2 linked regions of the Endozoicomonas gorgoniicola genome follow. The protein of the gene in region 2 binds, or shares a complex with, the protein of the main gene of each other region. Links are inferred from orthologs where the notes say so. Each region holds a gene or a part of one and is shown on either strand. Other genes may lie near its edges. The genes, in order: NX722_RS12450 and asrB.

The links.
Region 1: the proteins of asrB (region 2) and NX722_RS12450 are in contact, whole or in part, in a crystal structure (PDB 5UE9), measured with the Lactococcus lactis proteins. The link is inferred for Endozoicomonas gorgoniicola from one-to-one orthologs. Residues at the interface, in WP_023189152.1 of Lactococcus lactis: Leu4, Gln5, Ala47, Ser48, Met49, Leu50, Leu51, Arg52, Arg53, Met95, Leu98, Arg223, Met224, Ala225, Cys226, Ile228, Gly229, Ala230, Cys231, Tyr232, Ala233, Val235, Glu236, His237, Asn243, His244, Ala245, Lys247, Glu250; in WP_025017116.1 of Lactococcus lactis: Gly25, Phe27, Phe29, Glu32, Tyr33, Lys35, Tyr36, Lys48, Phe56, Thr60, Pro61, Arg62, Val63, Ala64, Glu65, Thr66, Ala67, Ser68, Gly69, Met70, Ile74, Gln77, Pro223, Glu251, Phe274, Ala275, Pro277, Phe278.

What each region holds. Positions count from the first base shown.
Region 1 is NZ_JAPFCC010000001.1:2,703,188-2,713,659, forward strand. Bases 3,900-6,727 are described here. They hold NX722_RS12450 (quinone-dependent dihydroorotate dehydrogenase), read right to left. Parts: upstream 5,911-6,727; coding sequence 4,888-5,910; downstream 3,900-4,887. Other genes in these bases: rlmKL (bifunctional 23S rRNA (guanine(2069)-N(7))-methyltransferase RlmK/23S rRNA (guanine(2445)-N(2))-methyltransferase RlmL), read right to left, coding at 3,900-4,079; rmf (ribosome modulation factor), read left to right, coding at 4,542-4,754; NX722_RS12455 (coiled-coil domain-containing protein), read left to right, coding at 6,159-6,727. Also shown: NX722_RS12430 (ABC transporter ATP-binding protein), read right to left, coding at 1-485; NX722_RS12435 (lipoprotein-releasing ABC transporter permease subunit), read right to left, coding at 478-1,722; more of rlmKL, read right to left, coding at 1,911-3,899; more of NX722_RS12455, read left to right, coding at 6,728-9,962; heme exporter protein CcmB, read right to left, coding at 9,966-10,472.
Region 2 is NZ_JAPFCC010000001.1:4,660,268-4,670,906, forward strand. What follows is about bases 3,857-6,851. They hold asrB (anaerobic sulfite reductase subunit AsrB), read right to left. Parts: upstream 5,780-6,851; coding sequence 4,934-5,779; downstream 3,857-4,933. Other genes in these bases: NX722_RS20920 (ferritin-like domain-containing protein), read right to left, coding at 3,857-3,900; asrC (sulfite reductase subunit C), read right to left, coding at 3,900-4,922; asrA (anaerobic sulfite reductase subunit AsrA), read right to left, coding at 5,769-6,806. Outside these bases: NX722_RS20895 (hypothetical protein), read left to right, coding at 1-155; NX722_RS20905 (hypothetical protein), read left to right, coding at 548-1,447; small ribosomal subunit biogenesis GTPase RsgA, read right to left, coding at 1,452-2,477; orn (oligoribonuclease), read left to right, coding at 2,784-3,326; more of NX722_RS20920, read right to left, coding at 3,424-3,856; siroheme synthase CysG, read right to left, coding at 7,493-8,893; NX722_RS20945 (hypothetical protein), read right to left, coding at 9,184-10,639.

The sequences.
Region 1 (10,472 bases), 2.0 Mb from region 2 along the record:
CGCTGTCGTTCACCACCCGATAATTCAGCTGGCTTATGCTTCACCCTGTGTGACATTCCCACCAGTTCCAGCATCTGCTCTGACTGCTGTCGCACCGTTTTCAAAGACATCCCCCTGCGTAATAACAACGGCATGGAAACGTTCTCCAGTGCAGTAAATTCCGGCAACAGATGATGAAACTGATAGACAAAACCCAGATGCTGGTTACGCAGGCGGTTCTGCTCACGGTCTTTCATATGTGCCAGATTATGCTCACAGACCAGCACCTCGCCGGAACTGGGCTTATCCAGCCCTGCCAGCAGCTGCAGTAGAGTCGTTTTGCCGGAACCGGAAGCCCCTACGATGGCGATACGCTCAGAAGGTGCAACAAAAAGATTAACATCCTTCAGAACCTTCAGCTCCTGTGGCCCTTCATCAAAACTCTTTGCCAGAGCCGTACATTTTAAAACGTCGCTTCTCTGTTCACTCACAGCCTGTTCAGTCATAACGTAGCGCCTCCGCCGGTTGAGTTTTGGAAGCACGCCAGGCCGGGTACAGAGTCGCCAGGAAACTCATCAACAAACCCGTCACACTGATCACAGTGACATCCTGCCATTTAAGTTCAGAAGGGAGATAGGAAATGAAATAGACATCCGGGCTCAGGAAGCGAATACTCAGCACCTGCTCAATGGTTGACACAATACCAGCCACATTCAAAGCCGCAATCACACCCAGTACCACACCCAGTACCGTACCAATGATACCGATCAGGGAACCCTGCACCATGAAGATACCCATAATGGTTCTCGGGCTGGCACCCAGTGTCCGCAGGATAGCAATATCAGACTGCTTATCCGTCACCACCATGACCAGGGTAGAAACAATATTAAACGCAGCCACGGCAACAATCAGGGTCAGAAGCAAACCGACCATGGTTTTTTCCATCTGGATGGCTTGGAACAAACGCCCCTGGGTACGGGTCCAGTCCTGCACAAAATAACGCCCGGGCAGTGTCATCGCCAGATCCCAGGCAATAGCCGGAGCCCGGAACAAGTCGTGCATTTTCAGGCGAATACCTTCTACGCCTTCTGGCACCTGCAAAAAACGAGCGGCATCCTGAATATTGATATAGGAAAGACTGCCGTCCAGATCAGCCCCGACAGAGAACAACCCGACCACGGTAAAACGTCGCATCCTGGGGAACACGCCTGCCAGATTCACATTGGCTTCCGGCAGCACCATCGTCACTTTATCGCCCAGTGTCACACCGAGATACTGGGCAGACAGCTCACCCAGAACAATCCCGAACTCCCCCGGTTTCAGATCATCCAGTGACCCCTGAACCATGTGGTCATTGATGATAGACACCTGCTTCTCATACTCAGGCTCAATGCCATAGACCATGGCACCACGAACAATAGACCCGTTCGCCAGCATGCCCTGACCATCAATAAACGGTGCGGCGGCTTCCACTCCGTCGAATTCAACAGCCCGCTCCAGCACCTCCTGCCACTCTGACATGCCCCCGCTGACTGCGGTAATAGAAGCGTGGGGAACCATACCCAGAATTCGGGTGCGCAGTTCCCGGTCAAAGCCGTTCATCACCGACATAACGATAATCAGCACACACACACCGAGCGTCAGCCCGATCATCGACATCAATGAAATAAAGGAAATAAAATGATTTCGCCGCTTGGCTCGCGTATACCGCAAACCAATGAAAAAGGGTAAGGGTCTGAACATTCAATCCGGGTCCAGTGACGACCAGTCTTTTCGCAAACAAAGGCCAGCCAAATTAATTGTAAGGAAGTTCGCCATTATAACCTGAAAATGACAATTGCCGTGACTCCCCGCCCATGAAAAGCCTCTGTAAACTTTTTATCATCGTTCCCGTTTTAGCGGGAACGATGACGTTTGTATAAAAACAAACTTTAACCTTTATGGCGAATCATCCAGCTACGGTGAATGTTGCTGCGACGCTGGAAGTCTTTATCAACGGTCTGACCGGAAATTTCTTTTACCTCGAACTCTGCCGCTACCTTCTCATCCAGCTTGAAACGACGGAAGTTGTTGGAAAAATACAGGGTACCGCCTTCATTCAAACGACGCATTGCCAGTTTGATCAGATGACCATGATCACGCTGCACATCAAACACACCTTCGAACTTCTTGGAGTTTGAGAAGGTGGGTGGGTCGATAAAAATCAGGTCATAGTCGTTTTTATCCTGTTCAATCCACTTCAGGCAGTCTTCCCGCTCAAAGCGGTGGCGTACTTCGCTCAGTCCATTCAAAGCCAGGTTTTTTCGCCCCCAGTCCAGATAGGTGTTCGAGAGATCTACACTGGTGGTCGTACTGGCTCCACCAACAGCCGCATGGACCGTTGCCGTTGCCGTATAACAGAACAGGTTAAGGAATTTTTTACCTTTCGCTTCCTTCTGAATACGCAAGCGCATCTGCCGGTGATCCAGGAACAACCCGGTGTCCAGATAGTCGCGCAGGTTGACCAGCAGACGACAACCGCCTTCTTCAACCTCCATCATCTGACCCACCTCATCCACGCAGTTGTACTGGCTGGTTCCGGACTGACGTTTACGTTGTTTGAAGACCACCTGTTCACGGGGAATTTCCAGAATCTCAGGGATCACGCCCAGCGCTTCCAGCAGACGTTCTTTCGCCTTTTCTTCATTGATAGAAGCCGGTGCGGCGTATTCCTGCACATGCACCCAGTCACCATAGACATCAACAGCCACCGCATATTCCGGCATATCCGCATCATAAAGACGGTAACACTGGATTTTACTTTTACGCGCCCACTTGCCAATGGTCCGAAGATTTTTCTTCAAACGGTTGCCAAACATCGTGGCACCTTCTGAACGGTAAGTAACAGAAGGAATATTGGCTTTTGTTGGTTCAGCACTGGCAGAAACCGGCTGCTCCTGTTTTTCACGAATATCGTACAGGAACAATTTACACGGCAGCGCTCCATTAAAGAGGGAGTAAGTCTTTTTCGGCCCCATACCCAGGCTACGAACAAGCGCTGGCGTACCGGTAAAGATGGCGGCTTCCCAGCCCGGACAGTTCTGTTTCAGCTTCTCACCCAGATGCTGGTACAGGTACACCAGACTGGCCTCGTCGCCCATACGCTCACCATAAGGCGGGTTGCAGATCACCAGACCGTCCGGCAGATCTGCATCCAGCTGCAAATCTTTCAGTTCCTGCTGGCGAACACTGACCAGTCTGGACAGCCCCATGCGTTCGAGGTTTCCTTTTGCCCGGTGAGCAACCGACGACAACCCTTCGAAACCAATGATACTGGACTGAACACTTGCCAGCCCGACTTTACGGCGCTCACGGGCTTCTTCCAGAATATTCATCCAGATTTTCGGCACATGCCCCATCCAGCGGTCAAAGCCAAAACGCGCACGCATCAGGCCGGGTGCAATGTCCGCCATCATCATGGCACCTTCGATCAGCAACGTACCGGAGCCACACATAGGGTCAACCAGCGTGGCACCTGTTTTCATTTTCTCCTGCCAGCCAGCCCGAATCAGCAAAGCAGCGGCCAGATTTTCTTTCAGCGGTGCAGTACCCGCTTCCAGCCGGTAACCACGCTGATGCAGACTCTGCCCGGACAGGTCAATAGAAACAAAGGCTTTTTCACCACGGGCATGCACATTGATACGCAGATCCGGATTGCTGGCATTGACCGAAGGGCGCCAGCCATGCTCATCGCGCAGCTGGTCAACAATAGCGTCTTTCACCACCTGGGCGCCAAAGCGGGTGTGATTGATATCTGGCGTTGAACCCGTGAAATCAATGCGAAAGCTGCTGCTACTGTCCAGATGGTCGTCCCATTCAAAAGACTTTACCCCATCGTAGAGCTGTTCTTTGGTGGCGCTGTTAATCTCACCCAGTCGCAACAGAATCCGGCTCGCCAGCCGGGACCACATGCACCCACGGTAAGCGACTTCCAGACCACCACTGAAACTGACCCCGGCTACCGTTTCCTGCACGGTCTGCGCACCGAGCTGTTTCAGCTCCTGAGCCAGCAGGTATTCCAGCCCTTTCGGGCAACTGGCAAAAAATTCAATTGAACTCATTTCTGAACTCTATTTTTCTGGAGAGGCATGGGAAAGCGCTTTACTTAGCACAGCCAGGGCACCCTCATGGACGGTTTGCTCAGGAAGACTGCGCGATTGCAGGCTTTCCTGAAGAATTAACGATTTATAGCGTCACGATTTATAGCGTCACGATGTATAGCGTCACGATGTATAGCGTTACGATGTATAGCGTTACGATGTATAGCGTTACGATGACAGCGCATAAATTCTAAATAGTTATTAAAAATTTTATTTTTATCAGATTTTATTTCTCGACAGCTCAATTAATATTCGATAGAAATTGACCCGTAGACTTTCCCTGCAAGACATGCCCCCGGAGCCTTCAACAGCTTCCAGGGTTGCTTCGACTCGGGGAGCTGCCGGAATGCTGTGCACCGGGAAGCATCAAGGGATGCCATGGAGGCAATCAACAAACGTACCAGCAAGAGGCAGTACCACATGATGAAAAGACAAAAAAGGGATAAAACAGACAGAGCCTATACCAAGGGATATCAAACAGGCGTGTCTGGCCGCTCCAAGGATATCTGCCCACACGAGGAACCACAACTTCGTCAGGCCTGGTTGACTGGCTGGCGGGAAGGTCGTGTCGACAACTGGGATGGCATGATCGGCGTATCGGGTGTTCATCGGATATCCGACACCAGCCATCTTTGACTTATAACGCTTCTGTAAAAGCCTTTCAGGACAAGAAAGCCCCGGCTTACCGGGGCTTTCTTGTATTTTGCCTTCGCAGCGATCTACAGCAGCTATCTACAGCCGCTACCTGCAAGAACTGTCAATAAAGCGATCAGCGGTCGCAGGAGTATACCGCTTCCGCTGCTTCACGAATCAGGGTCGGGCCTTTGTAGATAAATCCTGAGTACAGCTGTACCAGGCTGGCACCTGCCTTGATCTTGTCTGCTGCGGTTCTGGCATCCATTACACCACCCACACCGATGATCGGCAGTCTGCCGGACAGCTCAGATGAAAGCAGCTGAATCACCTCGGTGGAACGATCGCTCAATGGCGCGCCACTCAAACCGCCCTGTTCCCGGGCATTAGGCAGCCCCAGTACGGCATCACGGGACAAAGTGGTATTGGTGGCAATAACGCCATCCAGCTCATACGCCACCAGCTCCTGAGCAATTCCGGCAATCTCTTCTTCGGTCATATCCGGGGCAATTTTGATGGCAATGGGAACTTTACGACCATAACGTTCAGTCAAGGCAGCCTGTTCCTGCTTCAGCATATCCAGCAGGCTTTTCAAGGCGTCACCGTACTGCAGTTCACGCAGTCCCGGAGTATTCGGGGAAGACAGGTTTACAGCTACATAACCCGCATGGGCGTAAACCTTGCGCAGACAGATCTGATAGTCACTGTTGGCATTTTCAACCGGAGTATCGAAATTTTTACCAATATTGATACCGATCACACCTTTGTAGTTGCATTTCCGTACGTTCTCAACCAGATGGTCCACACCCTTATTGTTGAAGCCCATACGGTTGATCAGGGCATTGCGCTCAGGGATACGAAACGCACGAGGCTTCGGGTTACCCGGCTGAGGGCGAGGGGTAACAGTACCCAGCTCAACGTGGCCAAACCCCAGGGCGCCCATGCCGTCGATGCAGTCTGCGTCCTTATCCATGCCCGCAGCCAGGCCGACCGGGTTGTCAAAGGTCAGCCCCATCACCTGACGTGGACGGGAAGGTACTTTCGGTGCTATCAATCCGGTAACACCCAGACGTTGACCAGCCGCAATCATCTCAAGAGCCATATCGTGAGCATTTTCAGCTGAAAGACAGAACAGTAATTTGCGGCCAAGTTGGTACATGCAGAAATCCGAAGAAGAAGTGTCAAGATAAACCGGCGGAATTATACGTAATTCTGATACAAACACCAGATTTGGAATTTTTTTTATGCAATTTAGTCATAAACTGTATAGCTCCATTTTCCCTCTACTGTCATTGTCAGGGTTACTGACATTGGTGACAGCCAGCCTGACCAGTTAGCGAACTTCCTTAATAAAGCCGGGTCTCAAGTTACACGGAAATCATAAAAGGCAATGCAAGGAGGCCCGCGATGATGAACCTGACATCGACACAGAACCGAACCCCCAGCGGCCGGTCTTATGACGATACGGGTAATGTTCCAGCTGACCAGTCAGCGGCAAAAGGTCAGGTCACTACGCTCAAACACTCTGCCCCCAGCTCTGTAAAACTCACCCACTCAGCCAGCCAGAAAACCCTGAACACCCGTGTTATTTCACAATCCCGGCAGGGACTGGAAGAACAGCTGGATGAGCTGATGGCTATCTATGACAAGAACGGTCTGGAACGTCAGGAAACTGCGATTCTGCATCCTTACGGTATTCTGGGCCAGATGAGCGAAGACTATCCTGAATTTGCCTCAGCCCTGATCAACCAGCGCCTGAAAGAACTCAAAGCCGATGCCGCTACCTGGTGGAACAGTGCCGGTCGTGAGCATGCGAACCAGCAGATCGCCTTGATGAACCAGCTGTTGGCATCCGGTCAGTACGAAGAACTGTTTGCCCTGCTGGTAAAACTGGAAAAAGACAACAAAAAAATCTCTTTCTGCCAGATAATGAACGCGAAGTTTCTGGATCCGGACAATCATAAAGCCACACCCTTGTTCAAGCCTTTCAAAAACGAAGGCTGGTTCTCAAACCTTTGTACTGCCATCTTGTCCGATCTGCAGAAAACAGAAGCCATTGCTGATGTCGCTGCCGCCTTTCATCGCCTGCAGCAGAGCTTTGACGAGCTGCAACATCGTAATGCCGGGAACATACGTTCCCCCAAAGACCTGACGAAGTATATGTTGCTCTCAGAGCCAGACCCTGTCAGAGAATACATGAAAAGCCAGTGTGGATACCGTTTGCAGGAGCTGCGCCTGAAGCTGAAAGACACCAGTCAGTCCCTGACCGACTCAGAACGTGCGGAAGTGAAAGTACTCTCCAGTCAGTTGCAGCAGCTTGGCCGGGCCACCCACCGTAAAGAGCTTCAGGCTTTTCTGGCAGACCCTGCCAATGCTGAGCTGAATAAAGCTCTGGAGAATGCTCTGGTTGACGTCTACCTGCAACAGTTGCAGCACAGGATTGTTCATGCCGACTACGCCACCATGAACAAAGCCCAGCTGCATAAAATGGTTAAAAGCAGCCAGCTGTTTAAAGAGCTGATGGCGACTTACAAAGCTGCACAGGTTCTCAGTGAAGAAGAGCAGGAAGCCCTGGCGGCTATGGATAAAGCGGTTAAGAACTTTGAACGTGCCGAAGAGCTGCACCGAATACTGGACAGCGAACAGCACAAGCCTGTCAACAAACGTCTGTTTGCCCTCAATATTCCCTCCATCCAGCGCCTGATGGAAAAGCTGGCCAACAATGCCAATGACACGGAAACCCAGTTGTACACCACCATGGAAAGCCTGTTCAAAGCAGAAGCAGACTTTCACGCCAATCGCAGCGATGCCAACCTGATAACGCTGCAAAAAGTGCGCTTTGATGCCCGTCGCTTACAGCAGGAGCAGGCTGAATTCGAAATTCGCGCCAGACTGAAGGGCCAGGATGGACTGGTGGTTCTCACCAGCGGTGACTACGACAAAGATGTCGAGAGACTCAAAACCATTCACTCGATCCGTCAGAAATTCACACCGGTACGTCCGGCAGGGAGCCATACCGAAGGAGTCTACCGGCTAGCCAGACGGGTTTTCTGGGACAAAGAACGTCCCTTTCCCCAGATTCTGGCCGACCTGGAGCAGGCAAAGACTCTGCAGAAGCTGGGCTACTCTGCGGAAGAAGAATTCCTGCAGTTACTGAAAGACATCGACGGCCTGGACGGGGCCACGATAAAACAGGCAGCCAGCAACATTGCAGCGCCGGGCAGCCAGCTGTGGCAGGACTGGCAGGCCGGTAAAGCCAGCTTCCTGCAGGTCCTGCGCCTGCCCGGCCAGAGTTACAGAGCGCTGGAACAGGAAGCCCGGAACATTATTACTTCGGCTCTGCAAGTAGCAGAGCGCAATCCTGAGCAATTCCGCCGACTGTTTGGCGATATCTCCCTGATCATGGATCAGCTGCAATCGCTTCTGGGACCTGACAGTGCAGGTCTGTTAACCCAGTTGCAGAACGCGGCAAGAGCCCATTCAATGGCATCTTGCTTTGCCGGCGATGAAGCGGTTCTGGAAGAGGTTGACCCTGACTCAGATCTGGCTAAACACATCAAGCGTTTCCAGCTGTTGTGTGATATGGCTGCCTACACCATGCACACCACCACCGCTCTGAATTTTGTTAAAAATGTTATGACCGGCACTGCGGCTGGCATTTGCGGAACAACTGCAGGCTTTATAGGTGGGCTGCTCACCTTTGGCGCTGCTGCACCCGCCTGCGCTGCCATCGGTACCGCCATTGGTACCGCTCTGACCGTGGGTAAAGCAGCGCTCCGGGCAGGAGGGACTTACGCCATTCGTGAGGGTCTCAACAGTCTGGATGGTGAACAGGTTCGCCTGCTGGACAAAATTGTTAATCACGGCCCTCTTTTCCTGACAGCGACCAGCCCTTACGACACCATTGCGACAGGGCTCCGCCACTTTGGCAAGGGTGACAGCCTGCCAACAGCAATGGCACGTACCGTCCTGGGGCCGGTTCTGACACCCTTCAAAAACATGTATAAGGCGATCAAAGGCATCTACCACGGCGAAGACGGTGCCTGGAAGAAACTGGGTATTGAACTGGCTGTTGCCACCTCTGCCATTGCCCTGACCGCTGCCCTCGGTGCGACGCTCTATGCAACTGGTTTTGCAGTGATTCTGGGTAGTCCGGTATTGGGTGCCACGCTCTCCGCACTGATATTCAGCCACGGTTTCTTCCAGCTGGTAAACAGAGTCCGGACTTTAGGCAGTTCGGTCTACAGCAGCATTCAGCACTATCAGCAGGCCATGTTTAACTCTGGCAACCCCATGGTGAAACAGATTCGGACAGAATGTGAGAAGGAAGCCCGAACCCTGGTTGCCCGGATGATGGATCGCGACCTGTACTACCAGCGCATTCAGGAAGAAAAAATGAAAGAGCTTTACAATACCCACTGGAAGCGGTGGAGTGAAGCGCACAGCGCAGAAGCCCTGACCCATGTTCAGGCGGTTGCCAGACAGTTGCAGGAGACTGAACAGTCTCGCAGGCAACTGGCAGCACAGATTGCTGATTCGGTTAAAGTCCTGAACGTTCTGGAAGAAGGAATTAAAAACGCCGCTGAGATTACCAGGTCTGATGAAAAACTTCGGGCTCTTAAAGCGGAGCTGGCAAAGGTCGGTATCGAACCGGGCCGTACCAACCGTGCGGCGCTGGCACTGACTCTGCAAACACTGAAAGAAGAGCAACTGAGTATCATTGAGAGACAGTGTGGAACCATCACCCCGGGTGAATCGGAAGAAGCCATTCTGGATACACTCAATGAACATTACCGCACCATTATCCTGGGTAGCAAAATCCCGGATCTGCTTGAACTGAGCGCCAGAAACGAGCGGAAAGCCGAAAAGAAAGCCCGGAAGCGGGTAGTGAAAGCGGCAGAAGCAACCGCTGTCAGACACTACGAAGAAAGAGCCCGACTGATGCTGGTCGCTGGTTTGACCAAAGCTGCAGAAACCCAGCTGGAAGCAGATACCGGGTTAACGGAAGAGGCCATGAAAAAGCCAGCAGTGATTAACGCAGCGATAGCAGAACTGACAAACCAGAAGCAGTTACTGAAAGACACGGTAGAAGCTCAGGCTAACCGCTATGAAGGCTTGTTTTCCAAAGCCAGCGAACTGTCCGGGACAGCGGCAAGGGGATTGCTGAATCGTACCAACTGGGCCTTTGCACCACAAATGATGGCATTTTGATCTTCAGCCATCGACCACTACCCGCAACGCCCCGGCAATAGCCAGCGGGGCCAGACATAATCCAAAAACCAGCAACGCCGCCATCCAGAGCAGATGGCCGGTGTAAGGCATTCCGGCAATGGCACTCTGTATAGCTCCGGTACCAAAAATCAGAACAGGAATATAGAGCGGCAGTGACAACAGGGTTAACAGAACACCGCCTCTGTGAACCCTGACCGTAAGGGCTGCACCAATGCCTCCGGCAAGGCTCATCAAAGGTGTCCCCAGCAGCAGACTGAATATCAGTGCCGGAAAGGCACGGGCAGGCAAATGCAGCATCAGCCCCAGCAGGGGAGCCATAAGAATAAGAGCAACACCTGTCGTTAACCAGTGTGCTGTGACTTTGGCCAGTACCAGCAACGGCAGCGGATGAGGGGACAATAATAACTGATCCAGCGAACCGTCTTCCTGATCCCCTTTAAACAGAGAGTCCAGTGACAAAAGCACGGCCAGCAGTGCGCCTATCCAGAC
Region 2 (10,639 bases):
ACAGGCTCATGGAAGATCTGCCTGATTCCGTGCGCGATACTGAGGAAGCAGCCCCAACCTCTGAAGCTGTCCCTGAATCATCTCCGGAACCACAGTCCGGTTGTTTATGCCCTGATGGCGTGGCTGAAAACCGAGCCACATCAATGGACAGGTGAAACTCTATGGTCTTCTTTCAGCCAGGCATGAATGCCGCCGTTAAGGTAGGAGTAGTTTTTATGTCCGATAACATCCAGTGTCCAGATAAATCGCCCGGCCCCGCCCCCGCCTTCATCGTCATAGACCACGATATGTTCATTGCCGGTGTAGCCCAGCCGTGAAAACAGGTCTTCCAGAGGCCAGCGATCAACAGGTTGCCGTCATGAAGATGATGTTCAAGCTCAGCAGGTTCAAGAATCAGCGGCAGTGATGTTTGACTCATTGGATTTCTATCAGGCTGTTGCGGATGAATGTGTTGTAGGTATTTGTCGCAATGGTTGAAAGTGGGCCTTTTCTATAATGGTCGTTCACAAGTCGTTTTTAGTTTTGCAGCAGGCGGAAACCACTGAACATGCAGTATTTAACTTGCGTTTTAAAAAGGGTAGTTGTTCTGATTTTTATGTTTGTCGCTGAAAATCAGGTTTATGCAATCAATGACGGCGATAAGGCGGAGAGTAAAGATCAGCCAGAGGGAGCGACTGCCCTGAGTCGGAATTTAAGGTTCTACGACCGGTCAGAAGTAGAAATTAATTATGGTGCTTATTTGCTGGAGTATGCTCACGAAGAAATAAATGTCAGGGGCGTTCCTTTGCCGCCAGATTTAGAGGCTTTTAAATACTCCTTACCTTCGGATTCATATATCAGCATCCATGCTGTGTCCTTAAATAATGATGAGGCCAGTTTGGACGAATATTCTGAAGGGTGGACCGAAGCTGAGTTTTCCGAAGCGTTTGTCGTTATCACCACAAGAGGAAATCCTGCAGGTTTGCTTCAAAGCTCTGTTTCGTCCGATAGACAGGCAGTCGTCGGATTTATGCAGACTGCAACTGTTCACCGCAGTACTGATCCTGACGGGAAAGAAGGACACCTTTTGGTGGCCCCGGACTGGGAGTCTCTGATTGCCCACCTGGAGGAGCGGATCGTCGGTTCTTTAATTGAGCACTTGAACGTTCATGAAGGCACCAGAATATATCTCAGCAGTTTGCTCAATAGCGAAGACGAAAGGGACAAGGAGAAATGCAGGAAAGAGTTGATAACGCTGTTAAACAGATTCATGGAAATATTGCCTGAGGCCGTGCGCAATGCATATCTTACCCTTCCGTCAAGGGTAAGATATGACCCGCCCGTGCGCAATGCCGGGGAAACGGCCTCAACCTCTGAAGCTGTTCCTGAATCATCCCCGGAGCCGCAGCCCGGTTGTTTATGCCCTGATGAAGTGGCTGAAAACCGAACCACATCAATGGACAGGTGAAACTCTATGGACTCATCTGCTGCGAGGCAAGAATCTGTCGATAGCTGAACAACCGTTCTTCGGTGATCTCACCGTCTTCCAGGGCTTTGTGAATGGCGCAGCCGGGTTCCTGTTCGTGTTTGCAGTCCCTGAATTTACAGTAACCGAGAAACGGCCGGAACTCTCGAAACCCCTGGATGACTTCTTCCGGAGTGATATGCCACAAACCGAACTCACGAATACCAGGGGAGTCGATCAGCGTTCCTCCTGCCGGAAAATGGAACAGCTTGGCAGCGGTGGTGGTGTGCATGCCTTTGCCGGTGGCTTCTGACAGCTCTCCAACCAGAGTGTCAATGCCGGGCAGCAGGGCATTGACCAGCGAGGACTTGCCCACACCGCTTTGCCCCACGAATACGCTGGTATGCTCATCCAGCATATCCTTCAGTTCATCCAGACCATGATCGGAGCGGGTGGAAGCCGTAAGGATGCGATAGCCGATCTGCTGGTAGACCGATAACATATCGATCATCATTTCCATCCCTTCATCATCCAGCAGATCAATCTTGTTCAGGAGGATAACGGGCTCGATCCCAACGGTTTCTGCTGCGATCAGGTAGCGATCAATCAGGTTCAGGTGAGGAATTGGCACAGGCGCAATAACCAGCACAATGTAATCAATATTGGCTGCAACCGGCTTGATACGACCGTGGTTATCCGGACGGGTCAGCAGGCTGGAGCGTTCGTCCAGAGCGACAACCACCCCGGTTTCGTCTTTGGTTGAAGGTCGCCAGATGACCTTGTCGCCCGTGACAAGAGAGGGAAGGTTGCGGCGAAGGTGACAGCGGCGGGGCTTTCCGGGATTGCCAGGAGACTCGATATCCAGTGTGGCACCGTAATGAGCTGTCACCAGCCCTTCCTGCTCCGGTCCCAGATCTTCGCTCTGCAGCTCTTCTTCAATCTGACTTTCCCGCTTGCGAGCCCGGGCTATGCGCTCTTCCTGAATTTTCTGAATGCGCCAGCTCTGTCTGCGCGTTAGTTTGCGCTTACTCATGTTATCTCTTAAAGTTCATAATGAAAGGATGGTCTGGTCAAGTCTCAGTCGAGTAGAGAAAAATAGATTCATTTAACTCGCGAATTTTACCGACATGTTCGATTCAAGGACGCAGTTTGTTTCAAGGGTACTTGTTTAAAGAACACTTGCTCAAGGAACACTTGCTTAAAGAACACTTGTTTAAAGAACATAGTATGAAGGTGTAGACTTAATATGCCAGCCGAAGTACACAATTGCTGTACTTTTTTTAGCGTAGAAGCCTTATCATACAGGCATTTGTAACTCTACTTAACTACCGGGTGTTTGATGGCAAAAGCGGATAATCTGATCTGGATTGATCTGGAAATGACAGGTCTGGAGCCTGATACCGATCGAATCCTTGAGATCGCCACCATTGTAACCGACGGGCAGCTCAATCAGATTGCTGAAGGCCCTGTTATTGCAATTCATGAGAGTGACGATGTACTCAACAACATGAACGAGTGGTGCATCAAAACCCATGCCCAGACGGGGCTCACTGAACGTGTGCGGCAGAGTACCATTTCTCTGGCTGAAGCTGAACGAATGACCCTGGATTTTCTGAAAGATCATATTGAGCCGGGTATCTCTCCAATGTGCGGCAACAGTATTGGTCAGGACCGTCGCTTCCTGCACCGTTATATGCCCGAGTTACATGATTTTTTCCATTACCGTAATATCGATGTCAGCACCCTGAAAGAGCTGGCGCGTCGCTGGAAGCCTGGCATTATGGATGGTTTCAGCAAGAAGGGAACACATCTTGCGTTGGAAGATATACGAGAGTCTATCGAAGAGCTGCGTTACTACCGGCAGTTTTTTATTGGCAGTTAACTGTTTTTTTGATTTTTGAAACAGATGGTTATGGGGTGCAACCGCTTGTGTTGCACCCCATTTTTTTTGGTATCTGTGTTGGATCGAATCCGCTGATTCAGACAGCCAGCACCTTGTAGTGTTCCTGAAGAATATTAATATGCGACATCTCTTCATTGATAATGTCGTCTATTTTCTCCTTGCCCAGTCGTTCCGGAATGTAAGCCTTCATACCCAGATAGAAGAGGATCGCCTCTTTTTCATGTTCGATTGCACCACGGATAATGGAGCCGATATCGGTGAAATCCACCGGCTGCTCATTCAGTTTCTGCATGTCGGCATGGTTCTGACAGTACTGGATGTAGTGGTTTTCAGGGTCGAATGCCGTGCTTTCCTTTTCCTGTTGGGTCAGCTGGTTGCGCATGTGGGCAAAATCGCTTTCATGCTGAGACTCAATCTGCACCATTCTGTTCAGGAACGCTTTTTGTTCCGGGGCTTCGACCGCCGCCGCTGCGTTCTGGTAATAGTTGACCGTATTCCTCTCAATACGCTCAGCCATGATCAACACTTGCTCAATGTTAAACTGAATGTTCATTAGTGAATTCCATGCTTGTCAGGGTCTTTAACGTGCATATTCGCCACGTACTCATTTTCCAGCCAGTACATGCGGTCGGCTACTTTGGCTTCCGGATTCAGTTCAACGTCTTTCAGCACCCACTCCTTGAATTTATGGTAGCCAGCGACGTCAATCAGGTGTCCCATGTGCAGGTACTTGGGAGAGCCGTCGAGCATGTGAGCGGAGAACTTCCAGATGTTTTCAATGACCTGGGCGATCACGTCTTCCGTTACCCAGTTCAGGAACATCTTGCCAATTCGTGGGGTCACTTTTGAAGTGCGGCCACCGAGCTTGACCATATACAGTTTTTTCGGGTTGCGGTGCCAGGCCAGGGTTGGGCAGACCAGGGCGCACTCGCCACAACCTATGCACTTGGTCTCTTCTTTAAGGATTTTGCCCTGGCTCGGATGCAGGCACTGAGCCGCGTGCTGGTCGCACAGCTCTGCACACTTATTGCAGCCAATGCAGCGATCACGGTCATACTCCATCTGCGCAATACCAAAGATGCCAATATCACCCAGGTTGGCTTTGGCGCAGTCCTGGGGACAACCGGCGATAACGACTTTCAGATGGTATTTGGACGGGTAGATCAGTTTTTCCAGACGTCTGGCGATACCCGTAGTGTCGCAGTTGGCTTTTACGCAGATACGGTTACCCTGACAGGTAACGATATTGCGGCCACCAATGCTTTTATAACCTTCTTCAGGGTCCTGCTCGACACCACAGGTATCGATGGTCATTTCCTGAATGAACGGGGCGATCATTTTATTGACTGCCGGAATATCTTCATAACGGATACCCGGCATCGCCAGCTTCTGGCGAGTGGTCAGACGAACGGTGCCGTTGCCATACTTCTGCGCCACATCCCTGGCTACATCCAGCAAGTGAGCCGGTATGGTGCCACCCACAGTCCTGAGGCTCAGCATACACTCTCCGCGTACCTTGGAGAGCCTGTAGTCCATGTTTGCACGGGTTTTAATGATATCTATATCTAAAGGCATGCTCTAAAACCTCAGTCCACCAGATGCTTGGAGTGGTCGTAACGGAAAACAGGACCGTCAAGACAGATGTACGTATTACCTACACGGCAGTGACCGCATTTACCGACAGCACAGGCCATTCTGCGTTCGTGGGATACCCAGATACGATCTTCCCTTGCGCCGTTTTCCAGCAAGCCTTTCACTGTAAACTTGATCATCATGGGCGGCCCCACCACCACATAGTGGTGTTGTTCAGGGTTTTCGTAATTCAATCCGTCCAGGTATTGAGTCACCAGACCGATGTTCTCGCCCTTTTCAGGGTCGCCTTCGTCCAGGGTGACAATGGTGTTGAAGCGCTCTTTCCACACCTCAATATCGTCCGCAAACAGAACATGCTCCCGGCTTCTGAAGCCGACAATCACATCCATGTCCTGAACCTGATCACGATTTCTCATGAAATAGTTGATCACGGAGCGAGCCGGAGCGACACCCGTACCACCGGCGATCACGGTGAGGTTGTTGCCGACAAACTCTTCATGAACCGGATAACCATTGCCCATCGGGCCACGCAGGTAGATCGTATCGCCTGCCTTCAGTTCGAACAGTTTGCTGGTGACTTTGCCCACACGACGAATGACCAGCTCAATCCAGCCTTCACCAAAATCTGAAATCGAAATAGGGCATTCACCGGCCAGAGGCAGTGATACTTCAACAAATTTGTCGAACCCACCTTCGAAATCAACCGGCACCATGAAAGCCCACTCGTCTTTGGTGTGCTTGATGATGCGTTCAATACGGTAAGGCCTGGGCAGATAGTGGTTAGCGTACTCTTCCTGCTCCGTTGCGTTTGGCGTATACAGCCCGGCGTTATTCTGCATGTTGAGTCTCCTCAAGCGCGGTGGTGACCTTGCTGACCATGTTGGAAAAAGAGATGTATTGCGGGCAACGGTCGTCGCAGCGGCCACAACCCACGCACATGTGATCGCCAAACCGTTCTTTGTGGTCAACCATTTTATGCAGGAGTCGGTATCTCAGTCGTTCACCGCTGCGCTGGCGGTAGGAGTGGCCGCCGGCCATATCAGAAAAACCGGGGATAATGCAGGATGACCAGATTCTCTGGCGCTCACCAAAATGAGCGTTTTCGGTGTAATGTACGTCATTGACGCTGTAGCAGGAGCAGGTGCCACAGGAAGTGGTGCAGCGGCCGCACTCAACACAACGGCGGTCGTATTCATCAAACAACGGGTGTCCGATGGTTCGATCCCTGATTTCCTGAGCCGACAGTCCGGTGCTCTCGGGTAACTTCAGGGTAAACTGATTTTCCTTGATGAACTCCGGTTTAAAATCGCTGTCAATGCCATGCTCTGCAAAGGCTTCGCGCAATTCATTACACTGGAAATGAATGTCTGCCCCGGACTCACTGAAGCGGCAAGCGATGTCGTAGTCGCTGGTTTCGTGAGTGTTCATGGACACGCAAAAGCAGCTGTCCCAGCCGGTTTTGCACTCGAACATGGCGACTTTGACTTTTTCCCGCAGGCGTTTGTAGTAAAAGTCTTCATTGTCGCCATTTTTCAGAAACATATTGTCGAGCTGACGGAGACCGTGGATATCGCATGGGCGCATAAACAGCAGAATCTTACGGCGGTCAACAGAAGACGTAATCAGCTGGCCTTCGTGGAACTGAAACAGCGTCTGGGTGATCGGGGCAATCACCTCTTTGGGAGAAAAATGGGATTTCTCCTCCCAGACTATTTCTTCGGCAGTGGACACTTCACCATATTGGATGTTGTCGGTATCGGAAAACCGCCCACCACCCACAATACGAACCGGCGCCATGATTCGATAGTGCCTGGACAATGTCTCAAACACTTCATTCAGGGCGCTATTGGTCAATGATAAACTCATAAGCAACTCCTTTGACTCTGAAATGCAAAAGCACTCCAGACTACTTAAGGCATGAATACCCGAATTTATTTTTCGGGTACTTGAATAAAAAACGGTTAATTTTTATCCAGATGCGCGCAGAAATAGTTAACCTCTGGAATCATTACTGGCTACCGGAACCTGTCAACTGAGATAAATGGTTTAAAAATAACCAATACAAAACAGCAATGTATTATTTAGAAATGTAGACAGTAGATAATAATCAATTAAAAGGTATTTTATATGCTTATTCAGCAGTGCATCTGGTTTTTGAATTCACAAAAAATATCAGGCAAACGATCATAAAATTAACAAGGCAGTTAGCCAAAATTAAATATCTTCTGGTTTTTTTATACCTTCTTTATTCATTCAGCCTGACTTCTGAAAAAATACTGAGTTAATAAGACAGCCTTGTCGAATAACCGTTCCAGCTTCGCTGCTGAGCATCATAGATAGGAATATACTGGTAAATCCATAAGTACTTTTGCGGATGCTTGTTGAGTTTTTTGAGGTATAGATAATGTAAAAAACAATGATTATCAATAACTACCTTTATTTGAATAAAAAACAATCGATAAACAGCGTTTTAATTAAATTGATAACAGTGAATACTGAATTCTAATGTTTCGGTATTCACTGTTTCTATTTAATGATTCAATTAAATGGTGTTAGATTTCACTGGAGCTATTGGTGAATTTCTTCCAATTCAAAGATGCCTGCAGTTTAACTACCCCACCAATAATAATGAGTGCAGGTGATCGAATCTCTTTTTCTTTCACCAGAGAGGGAAGTGTTGACAGATCAGCCGTGATGACCCGCTGCTGACTGGTTGTCCCTTTTTCTATCAAGGCGGCAGGTGTCCTGGCAGAACACCCATGGGTTATCAATTTATCGCAGATGTGCCCCAGCTTTAATAAACCCATATAAAAGACCAGGGTCTGGTTTGGTTTGCTCAAACTCTGCCAGTCAAGGGAGCAGCCGTTATTTTGCTCATGGCCGGTGACAAAGCGAACGGACTGGGCGTGATCCCTGTGGGTAAGGGGAATTCCGGCGTAAGAGGCACAGCCTGATGCTGCTGTGATGCCCGGCACTACCTGAAAAGGGATATTTTCCCGGGCTAAAGATTCCAGCTCTTCTCCGCCCCGGCCAAAGATAAACGGATCACCGCCTTTGAGCCGAAGCACCCGCTTGCCCATTTTGGCCTGTTCAACCAGTAAGTCATTGATTTCAGGCTGGGGCTTAATGTGCTTAGCGCACTTTTTGCCCACGTAGATGTACTCGGCATCCCGGCGGCACAGTGCCCGGATGGGTTCGGAAACAAGACGATCATAAAGCACTACGTCTGCCTGCTGCATCAGGCGCAAAGCCCTGAATGTCAGCAGGTCAGGATCGCCAGGTCCTGCGCCTACCAGGTAGACTTCACCCGTCTTTTGTTTTTTCTGGTTTGCTAACTGAGTCTCAATCTCTCTTTCAGCACCTTCCTCGTCGCCGTTAAGAGCAGCTTCTGCTGCCGGGCCGGAAAAAATCGTTTCCCAGAAACGACGTCTATCGTTTATTGAGTCAAAACGCCCAATTACACGGCTTCGATAGCGTCCGGCCAGTGCTGCCAGTGATCCATAACGCGAGGGTAACAGGCTCTCAAGTTTTTCACGCAACATTCTCGCCAGCACTGGAGCCTTCCCGCCGGTGGAAAAAGCGGCTATCACTGGGGAGCGATCCACAATAGCGGGCATAATGGCGTTACTTTCTGCCGGAGAGTCCACCACATTGACGATAAGGTTTTTCTGCTTTGCCGATTCGGCGACTAGTTGATTGGTGGCCTGTTGATCGGTTGCCGCAATAACCACAAACGCATCGTCCAGGTCATTTTGACAAAAGCCACGTTCATAAATCTGGTGTTCCGGGCTATTCAGCAGTTCCTTTAACTCGTCGCTCACCTGGTGGGCGACGATGCGAATAAATGCTCCGGCTTCTTTGAGAATCCTGGCTTTTCGCAAGGCAACATCGCCACCACCAACGATCAGGCAAGGGCGCTGCCTGATATCCATAAAAAGAGGAAAGTAATCCATTATCGTTTATATTGGTCAAACAAATTGAACGACAACGGTATATGAAGTTATCTGAAAATTAAACTGTAGGGGCTGCGTTAATGTTCAGCATGTAGCTCCAAAGCCCAAAGCCCAAAGCCCAAAGCCCAAAGCCCAAAGCCCAAAGCACATACTCCCGCACCAGTAATACTTACAGTTCTTTATTCATAGGCTTACTTTTTCAGGGAATGACCGGAGCAGAGTGCTTTTTGATTACCCCTGCCAGGCTCTGAGCCTTTGTCTTCCGGCCTTTCGTGCTTAAGTCAGTGCCATTACCTTAAACCACTGTACGATTGTACGGTTGAAATTGCCAAATTTCCTGTAAACCAGTGGTTCACTCCATTAAAGAACAGAAAAAGACTGTCACTCAATGACTCTTGCCACAGTGAATCCTGATCGTTAATGGTTGTGCCGTTAGGAAAAGTGATTCCTGCTTCAAGGTTCGCCCCGTGGTTATGCACCATCAATACTGGAACCGAAAATATAACGGCCAGAAAGGGGGTCGTCTGCTGTGAGCCCCAGATATCGGTATTCATTGCATCGTTCAACACCTCATCCATAACTCCCCGACCGTATATTTCGACAATACGGCTTATCCTCTCTATCTTAGGTAAGACTTCATTCTCAATCGGTATATGATCATTTTGACCATTTACCCAATTAGCAAAAGTACTAAGATATCCGGCAATGATTTGACGTACCCAGTCAGGACCGTCAGCACCTACAGTACAATCTAAAAAATCCCGTTCTTGCAATCCAGTTAAGATTGAGTGGTATAAGCATTGACCATCCCCGTCTACATCCAATGCCATAATATCATTGCGGTCAAAAAAGTTATTAAGTGCTTCCCAATAATGGCGCTGACTCCTCGACTGAAACTTTCGAGTGGCCTTTTGTTTATACCGCTTCGTTAAACCCATTTGTTCTTCAGGTGTGCCCTGATCTGAAGAGCTGGGAGTGGAATCAAAACAAAAACTCGTCAAGAATACCTCTGGTTTTTTTTTCTTCGAGTCAGGGTAAAAAGCATTAAACGTCCTGATAAAAAATGATTCCTTATTTTTTACCTTAACAAGACTGCACTCTGAAAAAGTATCAGCAGAACCTATATTATTGCATTGACCAAAGGTTGTCTGCTCGTTGTAATGAGTGTTAATGAAGTGACAATCACTGAAAGAGCATTGTTTAAAAAGTGCACTAGGTATTTTCAGGTCTACCATTTTACAATTCTCAAAAGTATTTTTTTCAATACGTGTCGCGCAAAATGAGAAGTTAATAAGGCATAAACCACTCCAGGTTATTTCTTCAGGTAATTGCAGGTAATCAAATATTCGTAATTTTCCAAGAAAGGCTGAGTCAGAAATTGGAATGCCCAATTCTTCAAGCCTGCTTCTTATTTCCGGGTATATAAGCCAGATAACAGGGATTTCTTGTGGTTCCGGTTTTATCGTTTTCCAAAAGGGTATCATGATTGCCAGAGTTGACCTGATTCTCCCTAACAGGTTCCTGCTCCCGGAGGGTTGTTTATCTGCTGTGTCTGATGTTTCCTGATTCCGGGCTGGCTGATGTGTACAGAGTGTGTCTGATAACTCGTCATTAACAGAACTACAGTCTTCCTTAACTGCAGCTATTATCTTATTTAGTAAACGGTTTATCTCTCTTTCACTCATTGAATTTGGTTTGTAATAGTCCTTCATTAGCTTATTTAATCCCAGTTTTATCCATAAATCC